DNA from 3 places in the Yoonia vestfoldensis genome. Region 1 is predicted to be linked to each of the others. Evidence: riboswitches for the same ligand, from Rfam matches in the RefSeq annotation. Region 1 holds a riboswitch; each other region holds the start of a gene.
What was found. A riboswitch is a leader RNA that binds a small molecule or an ion and turns the genes downstream of it on or off. The one in region 1 is predicted to bind thiamine pyrophosphate.
Positions count from the first base shown of each region.

Region 2: another riboswitch for thiamine pyrophosphate. It lies ahead of thiB (thiamine ABC transporter substrate binding subunit); the one in region 1 lies ahead of thiD (bifunctional hydroxymethylpyrimidine kinase/phosphomethylpyrimidine kinase).
Region 3: another riboswitch for thiamine pyrophosphate. It lies ahead of thiM (hydroxyethylthiazole kinase); the one in region 1 lies ahead of thiD (bifunctional hydroxymethylpyrimidine kinase/phosphomethylpyrimidine kinase).

Region 1 is NZ_CP021431.1:2,483,974-2,490,545, forward strand. Features, by position in the region: gene LOKVESSMR4R_RS12405 (FAD-dependent oxidoreductase) at 1-963, opposite strand, end outside; gene thiD (bifunctional hydroxymethylpyrimidine kinase/phosphomethylpyrimidine kinase) at 956-1,759, opposite strand; TPP riboswitch at 1,824-1,921, opposite strand; partial or broken gene LOKVESSMR4R_RS12420 (helix-turn-helix domain-containing protein) at 2,250-2,537, shown strand; partial or broken gene LOKVESSMR4R_RS20590 (Mu transposase domain-containing protein) at 2,695-2,994, shown strand; gene LOKVESSMR4R_RS12430 (hydroxyacid dehydrogenase) at 3,106-4,128, opposite strand; gene LOKVESSMR4R_RS12435 (LacI family DNA-binding transcriptional regulator) at 4,243-5,295, shown strand; gene LOKVESSMR4R_RS12440 (substrate-binding domain-containing protein) at 5,347-6,333, shown strand; gene LOKVESSMR4R_RS12445 (ABC transporter permease) at 6,427-6,572, shown strand, end outside.
Region 2 is NZ_CP021431.1:3,600,312-3,606,883, forward strand. Features, by position in the region: gene LOKVESSMR4R_RS18035 (DMT family transporter) at 1-204, shown strand, start outside; gene aroC (chorismate synthase) at 223-1,326, opposite strand; TPP riboswitch at 1,417-1,515, shown strand; gene thiB (thiamine ABC transporter substrate binding subunit) at 1,553-2,542, shown strand; gene LOKVESSMR4R_RS18050 (ABC transporter permease subunit) at 2,518-4,047, shown strand; gene LOKVESSMR4R_RS18055 (ATP-binding cassette domain-containing protein) at 4,034-4,726, shown strand; gene LOKVESSMR4R_RS18060 (cytochrome c1) at 4,780-5,646, opposite strand; gene LOKVESSMR4R_RS18065 (cytochrome b) at 5,656-6,572, opposite strand, start outside.
Region 3 is NZ_CP021431.1:2,974,722-2,981,293, forward strand. Features, by position in the region: gene LOKVESSMR4R_RS14925 (SulP family inorganic anion transporter) at 1-1,431, opposite strand, end outside; sul1 at 1,483-1,540, opposite strand; gene LOKVESSMR4R_RS14930 (3-oxoacyl-ACP reductase) at 1,608-2,372, opposite strand; gene thiD (bifunctional hydroxymethylpyrimidine kinase/phosphomethylpyrimidine kinase) at 2,377-3,174, opposite strand; gene thiE (thiamine phosphate synthase) at 3,171-3,782, opposite strand; gene thiM (hydroxyethylthiazole kinase) at 3,779-4,567, opposite strand; TPP riboswitch at 4,621-4,715, opposite strand; gene LOKVESSMR4R_RS14950 (MBL fold metallo-hydrolase) at 4,757-5,542, opposite strand; gene LOKVESSMR4R_RS14955 (hypothetical protein) at 5,544-6,221, opposite strand; gene LOKVESSMR4R_RS14960 (cysteine hydrolase family protein) at 6,218-6,572, opposite strand, start outside.

The DNA of each region.
Region 1 (6,572 bases):
ATCTCCGGTCTTGCCCGTAAAAAGATATTCCGCCGCTTGCTCTGCCAAGGCAGGTGCGAGCAGGAACCCATGTCGAAACAGGCCGTTGAGGTACAGAACCCTGCCTTTTCGCAGTATTTTCGGCACGTGATCAGCAAATGCGGGGCGCAGATCAGCACCCATTTCCACGATTTCGGCCTCAGCAAAGCGCGGGTCCAGCGCATAGGCCGCAGACAAAAGCTCCAGCGCTGAGCGCATCGTAATGGACCCGCGCGCGGCACTCTCAATCTGCGTAGCACCCAGCATGAACACGCCTTTAGCGCGGGGTACCACATAGAGCGGGTGGCGCGGATGCAGCAGCCGGATGGGCCGCGACAGCGTGATTTCATCCGAGCGCAAAACGATCATTTCGCCACGCACACCGCGCAGCCCCGGCACATCGGCCTGCGCTGACAAACCGCGGCAATCAACCACTTGACCCCTCAGGGCCGAAGGCTCGACCGTGCCGGTTTCAACCACAACGCCAGCATCTGACAGGGACTGCGTCAGATCCGCTAGGGCCAGACGCGGGTCGAGATGCGCCTCTGAGGCAAAGAACAGCCCACGCCGGTGCTGTTTCGCAAGATCGGGCTCTAGCGCCGCAATCGCGGCCGCATCGCAAAGGGTATGGCCATCCGTCCGTGAGGCAAAACGGTCCAGCTCACTTCTGTCGCGTTCTGGCGCGAGGACGAGCGTGCCATTTTTGGTCACGTGGGTCACATCCGCCCAAAGGGACGCCGCCAGTCGCCCGTGGGTCACCACCTGACGCTCAGCCGTTGTACCTTCACACTCGGGGGCCAACATACCGCCAGCCCACCACGAACAGCCATGCGGCCCGGGCGCCCCACCCCGGTCGATGAGGCGGGGATGCAGACCGCGCGCCAGACAGGACCGTGCCGCCCAAAGGCCTGCGACGCCTGCGCCAATGATCGTCACATCATTCATGGGGCCAGATCGCGTGGAAGTGGTGCACGGGGCCATGCCCATGGCCGATGTTCAAACGGTCAGCCGCCGCAATGGCCCCTTGCAGATAGGCATGCGCGGATTTTACGGCATCGGACAGGGACAGACCGCGTGCAAGGCCCGCCGCGATGGCCGCCGACAGGGTGCAGCCTGTACCATGAGTGTTTCGCGTGGGATTGCGCGAGGCCGTCAGTCGGAGCACGGCCTCGGGCGTGACCAGCAAATCTACGCAATGCGCCTCGCTGGCATGCCCGCCTTTCATCAACACCGCCCGCGGACCTAGCGTCAGGAGCGCACGACCCTGTTCCAGCATTGAGGCTTCATCGACAGCCTCGGTCGTGTCGAGCAAGCGTGCCGCTTCGGGCAGGTTCGGGGTCAGCAGATCTGCGCGCGGCAGCATTTGTGCGCGCAGCACCGCGACTGCATCATCGGCCAAGAGTGCGTCGCCGGATTTCGCCACCATCACTGGATCAAGAACGACCGGCGCAGTGTGCCCTGCCAGACCATCGACAACAGCGGCGATCGCATCCGGCCCGCCCAGCATACCCACCTTGATTGCTCCGATCGCCAGATCGTCAAAGACCGCGTCCATCTGCGCCCGGATCACCACAGGTGCCACCATCGTCACCGCTGTGACAGCTCGAGTGTTTTGCGCAGTGATCGCGGTCAGGACGCTGGTGCCATAGACACCCAAGGCACTGAATGCCTTGAGGTCGGCCTGAATACCGGCACCTCCGCCACTATCGGATCCAGCAATCGTCAACGCCTGAAAAGCCACATGAGCCCCCATTCAAAACAAGGGCCAAAAGCACAAGGATACGGTGTACGATAGGCTGCGATTGCCACAGCTTTGCTCCGTTCCCTCCGCCGGCATGACCCGGATCAGGTTCGATGGGTCAGCTTTCGCCTCTCAGCCTTTACGGCACCCCAACGGATAAGGAAAAGCTATGTCCCAGAGCACCACGTGTCAAGCCGATTGGCCTGAAGGGGCGCTGTCAAGGATTGGGAGATTGGGATGATCTGTGACCGATTCATCGATACGCTCAGAATGTGTTCCGGGTGGAAAAGACCTGCCGCGGTCTTTCATGGAAAGATGATGGAAGAAGTAGGACGGACTCCCTACCCTCAAAATCAATAGAAGTCGCAGTTCAAGTATCGCGCACAGTCGCGTAGCTGGTTGCATAAAAACAGAAAAGTTTCGTCGTTTGACTGGAAAATATCACTGTTAAGGGCAAGCAATATTGTCAGATTTAAGGGCGACGCGATAGCTCGGCGGGATGGAGACCGCCTGCCTGACCGCAATGCGGCACCTCGACGATATCGAGGCATGGTCAGCGCGGGCAGAAACCGAGATGACCCCACTCTCTGGCAGGACGCCCCCGGCCTTACGCACTGTGCTGACGGAATGGCCGCTCGTGTCCGCTCCGATGGCGGAGACCATGACTGGCACCAGCCGCGCCGCCGTTCAGCGCAACCTTACTTGGATGGAAACGCGCGGTCTGGTCCGCGAGCTCACCGGGCAGGGACGATATCGGATGTGGCGGGCGACGAACTGAAGGCCGCGGCAGACTACGCCGATCTTGTTGACGGCAGAGGTGCACTCAATAACCGGCGCGCCAGTAGGACGTGAATAAAAATGTTTGCATTTAATGCATTTGTTGCACTTATTTCATATATGGTGCCATTCTGCACTCAGCCGGAGCAGACCCCACAATTGCCAATCAACGCATCCATGCGACAACACAGCGGATTGTCGATGAACACTTCGCCGAAGAACGACCGCATTTGCTGGCTTTGCCTGCGCACCCATATGAGGCTGTTCTCACTGTCGAGCGCCGCATCAGTCATGAAGGCATGGTTTCTGTGGGGGGCAATTTCTACAGCGTGCCTGACACTGCACGCCGCCGAATTGTCGAAGTCCAGAACCATCCCGCCGCGGTGCGCATCTTCGAAGATGGTCAGTTGATCGCCAGCCATCCCATGCTGGAGGGCAAGCGGCAGCGCAGGATATCATAGCCAGATCGATTCTACCCAAATCCGATCCGTCCGATGTCAGGATTGAACACCTAACACCGTGCCTGCAAGCAACATAAACACTCGGTAGTGCCCTACCGTGACGCGCATCTAGCTCTTTTCGACCGGGCGTGACCGCATGCGTGAGACTGTCTCTCGCTCTGCGCGTTTGCAACGCATGGGCGGCAGACCCTTGTCCAGCAGCGCCATGTCTTCCAAAACCATATCACCCATCCTTTTAAATGCTATGTCGAGGGCGCCTGCCCTGTGCGCAGATCGCAGGAAACCTCGTAGTCCACGCACCGGATGATCAGGAGCGAGTGGTTCTTCAGGGAAAACATCACTGGCTGCGAGAATGTGACCTGAACGTACTGCCTCCATCAGGTCATCAAACTCTACCACATCAGCGCGACTGAGAAGGATAAAGCGCGTGCCGCGGGGCATCCGAGCAAAGGCCGCGGCATTCAGAAATCCCTTGTTCTCGCTTGTGACAGAGGCCACCACAAAGATTGTTTGGCTGGTCCGCAAGATCGTGTCGAGATCAGTGGGAATCACACCGGCTTCGCGCAGTAGGGACGGAGGCAGCCATGGGTCGAAGGCCGAAATTTCGGCTCTGAAGCCTTGCAGGAGCTTTGCAATTGCTCGCCCCAAATCGCCGAACCCGATGATTCCCACGCGCGAATTCGACAACAGCGTCGCATTTTGGTTGCCATCCCCGCCCCACAGCTCACGCCCTTCGCGGAAGGCTACATCCGCCTCGACCACATCGCGTGCAAGTGTGAGTGCCATCGCCAAACCCATCTCTGCGACGGGCTCAGAAAAGACGGCACCGGTTGTAACGACATGGATGCCGCGTTCAAACAGATGCGTATAAGGCATGTTGTTGATCAGGTTGCTTTCGACATTAAAGACGCAACGCAGTTTTGTCATAGTTTGCACGGTTTCAAGGGCAAGTGGCGGTTGCCCTAGGATATAACGTGCCTGGGCCAGGATCGATTTGTCCATGAGGTCGACATCTTCGGGGTCAACCTCGTGCAGTTCGTAATTGGCAAAGAGTTTTTCTTTGCTGTCATCACTGAAGATCAGATCAATTGATCGCGGGTGAGGCGCGGAGATAATGAGTGGTCTGTTCATGAAATTTCCCCCTTTTGTGTTGAATAAATCGGTTTACATTAAATGTAAATCGGTTTATCACAATATTACTGTCGATGCGGCGCAAGCAGCATTTGGCCTCGGGAGGAATTTTTTGTGGCGTCAAAAGCGGGAAATCGCGCATCTATTCATGATGTCGCCAGCCATGCCGGTGTATCGGCTGCGACTGTGTCGAAATTCCTGCACGGTGTCAGCACAATCAAGGCCGCAAACGTCGAAAAAATCAAAGCCGCGATCCTTGCGTTGGATTATCGCCCCGATCCTCTTGCGGCCGACTTGCGTCGGGCCAGGCGCAACATCATTGGACTGATTATACCTGATCTGCAAAGCGAGTTTTTTGGTGCGCTCGCTTCCCGCTTTGAGACATTGGCGGAGAAGGAGGGCTACAGCCTCTCGATTGCATCAAGCCATGAATCTGAGGATCGCGAGCTGGAATTGGTCGAACGAATGAGCAGTTGGCGGGTTGCTGGCACTATCCTTGCGCCAGTGCGTAGTGAGCGCGGAACGGGTGCGGGTCGGATGAAAGAGCTGGGCATGGATGGCGTCTTTGTCGATCGTGTTAACTCCGATACGGAATATGACACGATCGGTGTCGACAATGCCAAGGCCAGTGCCGAAGTATGCCGGATGCTAAGCAATATCGGCCATCGTCATGTTCTGCTACTTGGTCTGGGTCAGGTTTCAAAGAACGTACGCCTGCGCGTCAGCGCTTTTCAGCAAGAGGCGCTGCGATTTTGTCCCGAGATGCAAATCGATGTCATCCTGACCACGGGCGGTGTTGACGACTTGCGTGTCAAGCTGGGGGAACAGCTGGATCGGGAGCCGCCGACTGCGGTGTATTCCCTGTTTCAAAAGACAACATTGATCGCGTTATCCGAGTTCCGCCGTCGCGGCCTGTCCTGTCCAAAGGATATCTCGCTGATCGGTTTTGACGATGCGGATTGGATGCAGGTGACCTATCCGGCGGTCTCTGCGGTTGTTCAACCTGTTGAAAGGCTCGCCGACTCTGCGTTTGCACAGCTGATTGCGCGGCTGAACGGCAGCAAGGACCCCGCGTTGTCACATTTGGAGAATTGCGAACTTGTCATCCGCGAGTCGGTTGGGCCGATCTCGCGCAGACAGGGCGTAGAGAGATGGGCGGCAACGTAGCTAGCCCGTCGTAAGAAATCTGTTTCTAATTTATCAGGAGGAGTAAGAAACATGACGACGAGTAAACAAAAAGTAAATCGGTTTATTTTTGCCGCAAGCGCCGCGATGGTTGTGGGCTTCGGTTCAGCGGCTCAGGCAGACGGCGATTACGCGGTCTTGATGAAGACGCTTGCCAACCCGTTCTGGGGCGCGATGGGTCAAGGCGTTGAGGAGGGCGCGCAGGCTGCGGGTGTGGAATATTTCATTCAGGCTGTCGAAAGCGATCAGGCTGCTGAATCACAGCTCAACGTCTGCAACACAATGTTGCAGCGCGAACCCGCCGCCTTGATCACAGCTGCAATCAACTCGACCAACCTGCTGCCCTGCCTGAAAGCGGCGCAAGATGCAGGCATCGCGGTTGTCGATCTGGACGGCAATCTTGATGAAGCAATTCTTGACGCTGAAGGTATCGACATCGCCTTTCGCATCGGTTCCGACAACGAGGCCGCCGGTGGGCAAGCTGCGGACTTTATGGTTGAGACTGTCGGGGCTGATGCCACTGGCCCAGTTTTGATCATTGAGGGTTTGTCCGGGAACGTGACCGGTCAGAAGCGCGTCAGCGGTTTTGCCAATCGCCTTGGCGAATTGGCACCAGGACTTGAGATCGTTGCCTCGCTGCCCGGGGACTGGGATCGTGGCAAGGCCGCGACAATCATGAACGATATTCTGGTCCGGCATCCCGACCTTGTAGGCGTCTTTGCCGCCAATGACGGCATGGCATTGGGTGCCGTGGAAAGTGCCTTTGCTGCCGGTAAGGGTGAGGATATTGTCATCATCGGTGTTGATGGCAACTCTGACGCTGTCAATTCGATCAAGGATGGGCGTCTGACCGCAAGTGTCGCACAGCTGCCCTACCTGGTTGGCTTTCAAGCTGTCGAGAATGTGCAAAAGCTGTTGGCAGACGAAGAGGTGCCAACATCAATTGCCGTTCCGACAATGGTCTTGACACAAGACGTCCTTGCTGAGGGCACTGAACCAATGCTCGAGTTCGTCAAGTAAAAAATCATGCATGTCGGCGGGCGCACCCGCGCCCGCCGCAATCGAAACACAATCCAGGTCACGGCGCCTTTTTTGATGGTGGACTAAATGTCAATGAATAGAACTGCGAATGCCGCGCCCGGCTACTGGCGGCGGGTGCAAAGAGCTTCAGAAGAGCGGCTACACTTGAGGCTGGAATCTCTGGTGGTTTTGGTTGGCCTTTCGGTAACGATGGCCATGCTTTCACCTTATTTCCTATC
Region 2 (6,572 bases), 1.1 Mb from region 1:
GGGCTGGCGGCGACGCTGGTCTGGTTCTTGTTGGTTGGCCGGATCGGCGCGGTCAAAGCATCGACCTTTCACTTTTTGAACCCGTTCCTGGGCGTCGCTGTGGCCGCGATCCTGTTGGGTGAAAAGATCGGGCCGCTGGATGTACTGGGTGTCGCGATTATCGCGGGGGGTATTCTGGCGGTGCAATTGTCGAAACAGACGTAAGGTGGATCGTGATCCACCTTACCCGATCACACCGCGCACGCCGCCGGTCTGGCCGCGATCCAGCAGCAAATGATCCAGGATCACGCAGGCCATCATCGCCTCGCCCACCGGCACAGCGCGGATGCCGACGCAGGGGTCGTGGCGGCCCTTGGTGATGACTTCGGTCGGGCTGCCGTCCATCATGATCGACTTGCGCGGGGACAGAATGGATGAGGTCGGTTTCACCGCAAAGCGCACGACGATATCCTGCCCCGTGCTGATCCCGCCAAGGATGCCGCCCGCATGATTGGACGCATATTCCGGCCCGTTCGGCCCCATGAAAATCTCATCCGCGTTATCCCGCCCGGTCAGCGCGGCGGCGGCCATGCCTTCACCGATTTCGACACCTTTGACGGCGTTGATCGACATCATCGCGGCGGCCAGATCCGTGTCGAGCTTGGCATAAACCGGCGCGCCGATGCCCGCAGGCACGCCGCGCGCCACCACCTCGATGATCGCGCCGACCGAATTGTGATCATCCTTGCGCAGCCATGTCAGATAGTCGTTCCATTCCGCTGCGGCCTGCGCATCGGGACAAAAGAAATCGTTTTGGTCGATCTGGTCCCAATCCATCCGGGTGCGGTCGATCTGCTTGGTGCCCATCTGGGTCATGTAGCCTTTGATCTGCACATTTGGCGCAATCGCCTTGATCGCCTCGCGCGCCACACCGCCTGCCGCCACCCGTGACGCGGTTTCGCGCGCCGATGACCGCCCGCCACCGCGCGGATCGCGCAGCCCGTATTTCTGGTGATAGGTGATATCGGCGTGACCGGGGCGGAACGTATTCAGGATATCGCCATAATCCTTGGACCGCTGGTCGGTGTTGCGGATCATCAGCTGAATGGGCGTGCCGGTGGTGCGCCCCTCATAGACACCCGACAGGATGTCCACCGCATCGGGTTCATTGCGTTGGGTCGTGTTCTTGTTCAGACCGGGGCGGCGTTTGTCCAGCCATTGCTGGATCATCGCAGGGTCCAGCGGCACGCCGGGCGGGCAGCCATCGACCGTGGCACCCAGCGCTGGCCCGTGGCTTTCGCCCCAAGTGGTAAAGCGGAACAAATGACCGAAACTGTTGATGGACATGGCAAACCCCTGTTTGGCATCGGTCTAGCGGGCGGGGGGGGCAGGCTCAAGAGGTTTCCCTTGCGCCCCGCCGCGTTCCACCCTAGCTTGCGCCCCACCTCGGGGTGCCTTTACCGGCTGAGATGCGTTTGCAGACCCGTTGAACCTGAACCGGTTAGGACCGGCGGAGGGAAGGTATGGCAATCCCGCTATTCCCCCAATCCGCCCGTCGCATTTGGAGGATAGAATGCAAAAATCCATTTATCTGCCACTTGTTGCGGGATTTGCGCTTTGTGCCAGCGGCACCGTCGCGCAGACCCCCGTATTGCAAGTGATGACATATGACAGCTTCGTCAGCGACTGGGGCCCCGGCCCCGCGATCGAGGCCGCCTTCGAGGAAACTTGCGGCTGTGATCTACAATTCATCGGCACTGGTGATGGTGCGGCGCTGCTGGCGCGGCTCCAGTTGGAAGGTCCACGGACCGAGGCTGATATCGTGCTGGGCCTTGATACCAACCTGATCGCCGCCGCGCGTGCAACGGGCCTGTTTGCACCCCATGGTGTGACCGCTGATCTGGACTTGCCGATCACCTGGGATGATCCTGAATTCCTGCCCTTCGACTGGGGCTATTTCGCCTTTGTCGGCAATGCCGGTGCCGAAGCGCCGACATCCCTGCGCGCCTTGGCCGACAGCGATATCCGGATCGTTATTCAGGACCCCCGGTCATCCACCCCCGGTCTGGGCCTGCTGATGTGGGTCAAGACCGCCTATCCTGACAGCGCCGCCGATCTGTGGGCTGATCTGGCCGATAATATCGTCACCGTCACGCCGGGCTGGTCCGAAGCTTATGGCTTGTTCCTCGAGGGCGAGGCGGATGCCGTCCTGTCCTATACCACATCCCCCGCCTATCACCTGATCGCGGAAGAGGATGACAGCAAGCGCGCTTGGGCCTTTGACGAAGGCCATTACATGCAGGTCGAGGTCGCGGCCAAAGTCGCCGGCACCGACCAGCCGGAACTGGCGGATCAATTTCTGGCCTTCATGGTCTCGGATGCGTTCCAGTCGATCATCCCGACGACCAATTGGATGTATCCCGCCGTGATCCCCGAGGCTGGCCTGCCCGCCGGGTTCGAGACGCTGATCACCCCCGATCTGGCCCTGCTGCTGTCGCCCGAGGATGCCGCAGCGATCCGTGATACGGCGCTGGACGAATGGCGCAACGCGCTGTCGCAATAGCGCCGCGCTGGCCCGGTGCCGCAGCGGCGGCGCTGGTGCTGGTGCTGACCATTGGCACGCTGGCCGCTGTCGGCTGGCGCGCCGAATGGCAGCGCGGGCTGTCGCCTGCCGATTGGGCCGCGATCCGGTTTACTGTCACGCAGGCGCTGGTGTCCGCAGGGCTGAGTGTGCTGCTGGCAATCCCCGTCGCGCGCGCGCTTGCGCGGCGGCGGTTTCGGGGGCGGTCTTTGCTGATCACGCTGATGGGTGCGCCGTTCCTGTTGCCGGTCGTGGTGGCGGTGATCGGCTTGCTGGCGGTGTTCGGACGCGCAGGCGTGGTCAACAGCGCCCTTGCATGGCTTGGCCTGCCCGCGATCAGCATCTTCGGCTTTCACGGCGTGGTTTTGGCGCATGTCTTTTTCAACCTGCCGCTGGCGATCCGGCTGATCCTGCAAGGCTGGCTGGCGATCCCGGCGGAAAAGTTCCGCCTTGCCGCATCGCTGAACGCGCCTGTGGGCCGCTTGCTGGAATGGCCGATGCTGCGCCGGGTGGTGCCGGGGGTCTTTTTGGTGATCTTTCTGATCTGCCTGACCAGTTTCGCAGTGGCGCTGACGCTGGGCGGCGGGCCGCGTGCGACCACGGTCGAACTGGCGATCTATCAGGCGCTGCGGTTCGATTTCGATCTGGGGCGCGCGGCCTTGCTGGCCTGTGTGCAATTCGGGCTCTGCGTGGTGGCGGCGGCCATCGTCTGGCGGCTGTCCTTGGTCGATACGATGGGCACAGGGCTGGACCGTGTCGTGCAGCGCTGGGATCTGCGCTGGCCGGTGCTGGATTACCTGATGATCGGATTGGTCGCCCTGTTCCTGTTCACCCCGCTTTGCATGGTGGTCTGGCGCGGTCTGCCGGGGCTGGCGCTGCTGCCTGCCGATATCTGGGCGGCGGCGGGGCGGTCGGTGATCGTGGCGGCATGCTCTGCCCTGCTTTGCCTCTGCATGGCGCTGGCGCTGGCACTGCGCGGCGGGCGGGTCATGGAAGTTGTCGGCGTCTTGCCCTTGGCGGCGTCAGGCCTGGTTGTGGGCACGGGGGCATTCCTGCTGGTCTATCCTTTCATCAACCCCGCGCGTCTGGCCTTGCCAATCACCGTGCTGGTCAATGCGACATTGGCCTTGCCCTTTGCCTTGCGCGCGATCGGGCAGGCCGTGGACGAGGTGGCGCGGGATTATAGCCGCCTTGGTGCCAGCCTTGGCCTGTCGCGCTGGGGCTGGGTGCGGATTGTCGTGCTGCCGCGCATCCGCCGGCCCTTGGGCTTCGGGGCGGGGCTTGCCGCGGCTTTGTCGATGGGTGATCTTGGGGTCATCACGCTTTTTGCGGGCGAGGCACAGCAGACCCTGCCGCTGGCCATGTACCGGCTGATGGGTGCCTACCGGATGGAGGCTGCCGCAGGGGCCGCCCTGCTGCTGCTGGCGCTCAGTTTTGTGGCCTTCTGGATCTGCGACCGGGGAGGGCGCGGCAATGCTGATCTGTGACAAGCTGGTCTTGCAGCAGGATGATTTCCGCCTCACAGCCGATGTCACATTCGGCGCGGGCAAGATCACCGCGCTGATCGGGCCGTCGGGTGCGGGCAAATCCACCTTGCTGGCGGCGCTGGCGGGGTTTCTGGCCCCGGCCGCAGGCCGGGTGCTGTGGCAAGAGACCGAGATCACCGCCCTGCCACCCGGTGCCCGCCCGGTCAGCGCGATCTTTCAGGATAACAACCTGTTCGCGCATCTGAGCATTGCGCAGAATGTGGGGCTGGGGCTGCGCCCCGCGCTGCATCTGGGCGCGGCCGAGCGTGCAGAGGTCGACCGCGCCTTGGCATCGGTCGGGCTGGCCGGGCTGGGCGCGCGCAAACCCGCGGCGCTGTCAGGCGGACAGCAAAGCCGCGCGGCGCTGGCGCGGGTTCTGCTGGCGGACCGGCCCGTGGTGCTGCTGGATGAACCTTTTGCCGCGCTTGGGCCGGGTCTGAAGGATGATATGCTGGATCTGGTGCAAGCGACTTTGGGCGCGGCAGGGCGCACGGTTCTGATGGTCACGCATGATCCGGGTGATGCACGGCGCATCGCGGATGCGGCCTGTCTTGTCGCTGATGGGACCGTCTCTGCGCCGGTCGCAACACAGGCGTTTTTCGATGCCCCCTCTGCCGCGCTGGCGGCCTATCTGGGCTGAACGAAAAAGGCCCGCCGATCTGGCGGGCCTTTTCATTTTGGAACAAGCGGGCGTTACGCCTTTTTGTTTTTATAGGGCGCCCACAAACGCTTGTTGGTCAGATAGAGAAGCACCGACAGCAGCGTCAGGAAAATGACGCCGGTCAGGCCAGCCTGCTGGCGGGCCATCATCTTGGGCTCTGCGGTCCACATCAGAAAGGCCGCGACATCCTTTGACACTGCGACAAGATCGGTTGCACTGCCGTCTTCGTAGAAAACGTCATCGCCATAAAGCGGTGGCGCCATGGCGATCCAGCTGCCGGGTACCTTGTGGTCGCCATTTGGATATTTGCAGCTGTCCGGGAAACCGCCAGCGGCAAAAGCGATGTTGTAATATCCGTCCATCGGTTCGCCTTCGAGGGCGCATTCAGGTTCTTCCACATAGCCGGTCATCAAAGAGGCGATATATTCCGCGCCCCCCATGCCCCGGAACAGCTGTGCCAGACCGGTGCCATATGGCCCCGAAAAGCCAGCGCGTGCCTTGGCCATCAGCGTCAGATCCGGCGCATTGGACAGGTTCGACATCGGGAATTTATCGGCTGGGGTGGCGGGGCGGAAATCGCCTTCGCCGTCAAACAGGGCCTGGTCGAAAACTTCGTAGAATTCGGCATAGGCGCGCATCTGATCCTCGGGCAGGTCCGGCCCGCCGGCGTCCGACAGGTTGCGGAAGGACAGATATTGCAGGCCGTGGCAGGCTGCGCAGATTTCTGTGTAGACCTGCAAGCCGCGCTGCAGCTGCATCTGGTCGAACTGGCCGAATGGACCTTCGAACGAGAAGGCATAATCGGTCACTTCGATCTTGGCGCCCGCCGCGATGGCCTGCCCTGATGTCAGGGCAAGCGCTGCTGCGGCGGCGAGTGTGGCGTTACGGAACATATTCATTGGTCTTCCTCACTCGGCCGGATTGGCAACAGGCGCGCTGTCGCTTTTCGGCGCGTAATGCGCGTTATAGTCGTCCTCGATTGTCGCTGGCGGTGTCAGCGGCTTTTCGATGACACCAAGCAGGGGCAGGATCACCAGGAAATAGGCGAACCAGTAAACCGAGCCGACCAGCGCGATATAGGGATAGATCCCCTCTGCCGGCATGGCCCCTGCCCACATTAGGACAAAGAAATCGACGACCAGCAGCCAGAACCAATATTTGAACATCGGGCGATAGCGGCCGGACCGCACGGTCGATGTGTCCAGCCAAGGGGCCAGCGCCATCACGACGATCGCGCCGAACATCGCCAGAACGCCAAAGAATTTCGCGTCGATGATGCCAAAGGTGATCCATTGGGTGAAAATCACCAGCCAGACTTCGCCGTCAAAGGCGCGCAGGATCGCGTAGAATGGCAGGAAATACCATTCCGGCACGATATGCGCAGGCGTCGCCAGCGGGTTTGCCGGGATATAGTTATCGGGGTGGCCCAGATAGTTCGGCATGAACCCGACGATTGCCATGAAGACGGCCAGGATCACGGCCAGCGCGAACAGGTCCTTGATCACGAAATAGGGCCAGAACGGCAGCGTGTCTTTTTCGGCGTCTTCTTTGGACGTGCGGCGGACTTCGACGCCCGTGGGGTTGTTGTTGCCGGTCGTGTGGAAGGCCCAGATATGCACGATCGTCAGGCCCAGCAGGATGAAGGGCAGCAGATAATGCAGCGAGAAGAACCGGTTCAGCGCAGGCTGACCCACGGCCGATGCACCCAAAAGCCAAGTCTGCACGCCTTCACCGATGAAAGGAATAGCGCCGAACAGGCCGGTGATCACGGCGGTCCCGTGGAACGACATCTGCCCCCATGGCAACACATAGCCCATAAAGGCGG
Region 3 (6,572 bases), 490 kb from region 1:
GATGGTCTCGGACGCGGCATTCATGCCAATGATCTCGACCTCGGCCCCGTCGCGGCGGAATTTGAGCACCGCCATATCCAGCGCCTGCACCGAACTGATGTCCCAGATATGCGCGCGGCTGACATCGATCACGACCTTGTCCAAGGCTTCCTTGAAATCGAAGGCATTCATGAAATCCTCGACCGATCCATAGAAGAGCTGGCCCTCGACGATATAGGTCCGTGCGCGCCCATCCTTGGACATTGTCGTTGTCACCTTGAACAATTGCGCGATCTTGCCGGCAAAGAAGATCCCAGACAGCAACACGCCGACCAAGACCCCGATGGCAAGGTTGTGGGTATAGACCACCGTCACCACCGTCGCGATCATCACGATGGAGGAGGATTGCGGATGCCTGCGCAGCGATTTGATCGAGGACCAGGAAAAGGTGCCTATGCTGACCATGATCATGATCGCCACCAGCGCGGGCATCGGGATCTGGCTGACCAGATCGCCCAAGCCTACCACCATGATCAGCAAGATCACACCGGCGGCGAAACAGGACAGCCGCCCCCGCCCGCCGGATTTGACGTTGATCACCGATTGGCCGATCATCGCGCAGCCCGCCATGCCGCCGATAAACCCCGTTGCGGTATTGGCGATACCTTGCCCGATACATTCCTGATTGCGGTCGGATTTCGTATCGGTCAGGTCATCGACGATATTCTGCGTCATCAAGCTTTCCAGCAGGCCGACGATGGCCACGGCGATGGAATAGGGCAGGATGATCATCAGCGTATCCAGCGTCAGCGGGATCTGCGGGATCAGGAACACCGGCAGCGTATCGGGCAACGCGCCCATATCGCCCACGGTGCGCACGTCCCAGCCGAAGATCATCACCAATGCCGTCAATACCACGATCGTGACCAACGGCGAGGGGATCGCCTTTGTGATCAGCGGGAAGAGGTAAATGATCGCCAGCCCCGCGGCCACCAGCACATAGGTCAGCCATGTCACGACGCTTGGGTCAAGCTCGGGCAATTGCGCCATGAAGATCAGAATCGCCAGCGCGTTGACGAACCCTGTCATCACCGATTTCGACACATAGCGCATCACAAAGCCCAGCCGCAGGATGCCCGCGCCGATCTGGATCAGCCCGGCCAGCACGGTCGCGGCCAACAGATATTCCAGCCCGTAATCGCGCACCAGCGTGACCATCAGCACCGCCGTCGCCGCTGTCGCCGCCGAGATCATACCGGGCCGCCCGCCCGTGATCGCGGTCAGCACTGCGATCGAGAAACTGGCGTAAAGCCCGACCTTGGGGTCGACGCCCGCGATGATCGAAAAGGCGATGGCTTCGGGGATCAGCGCAAGTGCGACGACCAGCCCCGCCAAGAGATCAGCGCGGATATTGCCCGTCCATTGGGCGCGGTACGCATCAAGAGATATCATGTAAATCTTTCCTGTCCGGCCGCAGCGCGCCGGCAAAGTCTGGTTTTGACAGGTTGTCCGGCGGATAGGCGGCCGGAAGAGCCACCCGAGGTTGACCCCCGGGTCCATGTTTACATGTCGTGCTATACACGAAACGGCGCGCGCGCCAAGCCTTGGTGCCAAATAAGGCGGTGTGTTCAGTTAAAAACCAACCCGCCATCCACGATCAGGTTCTGCCCCGTCACCGCCCGCGCCCAAGGGCTGGCAAAGAACAGCACCGCATCGGCCATGGCGGCAGGCGTTGTGACCTGCCCCAGCGGGGTCTGGGCTGCGATGATGTCAAACACCGCCTCGGGCGTGGCGGCGCTGGCATCGGTGCTGCGCAAAAGGCCACCCGAGACCATGTTGACCGTCACGCCCAGCGGGCCAAGCTCCTTGGCCGCCGTGCGGGTCAATGCGAGCAAAGCGCCTTTGGCGGCCGTATAGTCGTGATAGGGCACGACAGGGTTCTGCATCAGATTGGTGCCGATCAGGATGACCCGCCCGAACCCTTGCGCTGCGAAATGCGGCTGCAAGGCGTGCAGGCAATGCAGCGCCCCGCCCACTGCCGTTTGCGCCTGCTGGGCGATATCGGCCCAATGCATCTGGTCCAGCCTCTTGCGCGCATCGCCGTTGAAACTGAAATCGGCCAGCGCATTATGCACCAGCACATCAGGCGCGCCAAAGCGGTCGGTGATGGCCGCGACCATCGCGCTGACCTGCGCGGGATCGGTGACATCGGCGTGAAACGCCGCTGTGCGCGGGCCAAGTTCTGCCACCAACGCCGCGGCGCTGTCGCGGCTGTGGCGATAGTTGATCGCGACCTGCGCGCCTTGCTGCGCGAAACTGCGCGCGATGGCAGCGCCAAGGCCGCGCCCGGCGCCGGTGATCAGGACAGTCAGGTCGGAAATATTACGGGTCATCGTCTTATCCTTTGAAATAGGCGTGAAAATGGTGGGTCGGGCCATGTCCCAGCCCCACGGACAGCGCATCGGCACCGGCGATGGCACGGGCGACGAAAGCTTTGGCCTGCTCCGCCGCCTGTGCCAGCGGCAGGCCCCGCCCCAGAAAGGTGGCCAGCGCCGAGGACAGGGTGCAGCCCGTGCCATGCGTGTTGCGCGTGCCGTGGCGCATGCCTGCCAGCCATGTCATGCCGCCTGCATCGGCCAGCAGGTCAGGGCAATCATCCCCCGCCAGATGCCCGCCTTTGAGCAGCACCGCACGCGGCCCCAGCGCCAGCAGCGCCAAGGCCTGCGCCGGCATCTGGTCGCGGGTGCTCGCCTCTGGCTGGTCCAGCAGATCGGCGGCTTCGGGCAGGTTGGGGGTGATGACAGCGGCCAGCGGCAGCATGGCGCGCAGGGCCGTGACAGCCTCGGCCTGTAGCAATCGGTCCCCGCTTTTGGCGACCATCACCGGGTCCAGCACGATGGGCGCATCCACCCCCTGCAAGGCATCTGACACCGCGCGGATGATCGCGGCATCGCCCAGCATCCCGATCTTGACGGCATCAATACGGATATCGGCACGGATCGCGGCAATCTGCGCTGCCACCATGTCAGGCGCAATCATCTGCACGGCTGTCACGGCTTGGGTATTCTGCGCCGTCAGCGCGGTGATCGCGGCCATGGCATAACCGCCATTGGCCGAAATCGCCTTGATATCGGCCTGAATACCAGCACCGCCCGAAGGGTCGGACCCCGCGATGGACAGGATATTGGGGATCATGCTTGCCTCCATGCCTTGACCAGCGCGCGGGTCGCGGCCTGCGGATCGGCGGTGCGGGTCACGGCGCTGACGACGGCCATACCGATGGCCCCCGCCGCCTTGACCGCCACGGCGTCATCCTCTTTCAGCCCGCCGATGGCGTAGCAGGGCAGCGATGTGCCGCCGATGATCCGCGCCAGCCCGTCAAAGCCGATAGGCGGGGCGTGGTCGGGTTTGCTGGGCGTGGCGCGAACCGGCCCGACGCCGAGGTAATCGACACCGGCGGAGATATGCGGCAGATGCGCCTCTGCCTCGACCGAGAGACCCAGCAGCATAGCCGCGCCGATGCGCGCGCGGATCAGCGCCGGATCGCCGTCGCCCTGCCCGATATGCAGGCCATGCACGCCGGTGCGGATCGCCAGATCGACACGGTCGTTGATGATCAGCCGCGCACCCTGTGCGGTGACCATCGGCAGGACATTGGCGATCAGCGCCGCCAGATCAGCGTCGCTGGCGGTCTTGTCGCGCAGCTGGATCAGGGACGCCCCGCCCAGCGCCGCCGCGCGGATCTGGGCGATCACCGGCAAGGGTGCCTGCGCGTCAGTGACCACATAGACCGGCCCCATCATGCGGGGGTGACCATTGCGCCTGCGGTCAGATCCTCGGGCGTGATCGCATATAGCCGGTCCAGAAATGCCGCTCCAAAAGCCCCCGGCCCTATGGCGGTTGCTGCCGCCTGTTCACCGGCCAGCCCGTAATAGGCCAGTGCTGCGACGGTCGCTTCCAGCACAGGCTGGCCCACGGCAAAGGCCCCGATCACGCCGTTCAGCGAACAGCCAAGGGCGGTCACCCGCGTCATCATCGGATGACCATTGGCGACACGATAGGCGGTCTTGCCATCGGTGATGTAATCGACCGGACCGGACACCGCGACCACCCCGCCCATACGCTGCGCCAGATCGGCTGCTGCGGCTTCGGCGGCGTCAACCGTGTCGGTCGTCTCTGGCCCGCGCCCGCCAGCGGACAGACCCGCCAGCGCCAGCACCTCAGAGGCATTGCCACGGATGACGCTTGGCCGCAGCGCCAATAGCTGCGCGCAGACATCCTGCCGGAACCGCGTGGCACCGACACCCACAGGGTCCAGCACCCAAGGGCGGCCCGCCTGCTGCATGACCTGTGCCGCCGTTGCCATCGCCTCGGCCCAGGCGGGGTCGAGCGTGCCGATATTGACGGTCAGCGCCTGCGACAGCGCGGCGAAGTCGCCCACTTCCTCGCGGGCATGGACCATCGCGGGGGCGGCACCTGCGGCCAGCAGCACATTGGCCATGATGTTCATGGCGACATAGTTGGTGATGTTATGGATAAGCGGCGCAGTGCTGCGCATCCGGTCAAGGTAACGGCCCGTGTCGTTCATCTTGGTCCCCCTTGGCATCGGGGGTCAGGGAACGGAACAGCCCACAAGCGGGGCTTGGCCATTCACGGACTCCCTACGCCAGCATGATCTGGTTCAGGTTCAAAGGGTGCTTCTCAGCCCGCGATTGCGGACGCCCCTGTCGTGATGCGGAACGTATCGGGTGGGGATGGCGTGTCAAGGGTGGGGTGGTCACCCCCGCCAGATCGCCTCGTACTTTGCCATGATCTGGTCCAGCCGGTCCGGACCAAAGCTTGGGTCATGGCCGCCATGCACCAGCGCGATATCCAGCGCGCGCAATTTGGCGAATGTATCCAGATAATCCGGCACCGACATGCCCGGCCCGTCATAGATCAGCGGGCCATCATAGATCGCATCGCCTGCGAACAGGACACCTGTGGCGCGTTCATATAATCCGATGCCGCCGGGCGAATGACCGGGCAGGTGGATCACCTCATAGAGATGATCACCCAGATCGACGCTGTCGCCTTCGTCAAGCAAGCCCGTCGCAGGCGCGCCGCGCAGCACATAGGATCGCGGGTCATAGCCCGCATAGGGCAGCGCGTCGATCAACACCTCATCCAAGGGCGGATAGCCTGCGTCCAGAAACGTCTGGATCAGCCGCGCGGGCATGTCGTCGCGGTAAAGCGATTTCAGACCAGAGGGTGCCGCCATCTCTGCGGCCTCGGTCGGATGCACCAGACGGGTGGCAAATTCATGCACCCCGCCGATATGGTCGATATGGGTGTGGGACGACACGCAGATGATGTCCTTGTCCGGATCGGCGCGCAACGTATCGAGGAACGGGCGCAAGGGCACGATCCCCATACCGGTATCAAGGATCATGTCACGGTCGCGGCCTTGGACCAGAAACATGTTCGCCTGTTCCAGCACATGGACATGCGGTTCCAGGATCAGCGTCACATCGGGGCCGACCTGTTTTGCGGTGAACCAGTTTTCGGCAACGGGAAGCGGCATGTCAGCAGACTTTCATCAAAGGGCGGGTTTCAATACCGCCGGTAAACAAGGGCGCGTGCCAGATGAAACGGCCCTGCGCGCGGTCCAGAACGGCTGTGCCCATGGCAAAAGGATCGGTGGCCAGTTCGGCGATGCCCTGCGCGCCGTCCCAAGTGCCCAGCGCATAAAAGCTGGTAAAGGTGTCGCGCAGCGACCGGTCCATGGGTGCGGGTCCGATGGCAAGCAGGAACCGATCATCGTTTTCGACTAGCACGCCTGTCATATCCCCCCAAGCGATGCGATGGCCGCGCAGCGGGGCGGTGGGCTGGGGGAGCCAAGCCTCGCGGTAATCGGCATGGACGCCATCCTCGATCAACACATCGCCATCGCGCCACATCGCCCCCACATCGGGGCGGGCTAAAGCACCTTGCCAATTGATCGCGCGGTGCCATGTGCATTGGCTGTCGGTCACGGTGATCTCGCCCGCGAAACCCTCGATCCGCAGCAAGGATTGCAGCACCGCCGCGTCCAGATCGGCAAGGCAGCCGCCCTGCAACGCAGGCAGATCGGCAGGCACCCGCAGATCAGCGAACAAGGCCCCCGCCTGCAACCAATGCACGCGGGTTGTCGTATCCTCGAAATCCGGCGCCCTGATCCAGTCGCGCCGCCAATGGCCTTGCAGATCGGCGGCGGTGATCACGCAGCGGCCACCTGCAAGCGGCCCAGTTCAGCAGTGATCTGGTCGGCGGTCACGACAGCACCGGTTTGCAGATATTCCATCGCTTTGAGCGACGCCTCATGCGCATCCGTGGATGACCCGCCGACGCAATCACCCACAACGCGGCAATAATAATCGCCCTGATGCCCGTCCGCGAAAGTGTAATGCACGCAGACATCGGTCAGCCCGCCGATCAGGATCAGCGTCTGCGCCTTCAGCCCTTTCAGCAGGATTTCCAGCTCTGTCCCGTAAAACGCCGAATAGCGGCGTTTGTGGATGAAGTAATCGCCGGGCTGGCGGCCCATTTCCTCAAACGCGACGGGGGTGCCGGGT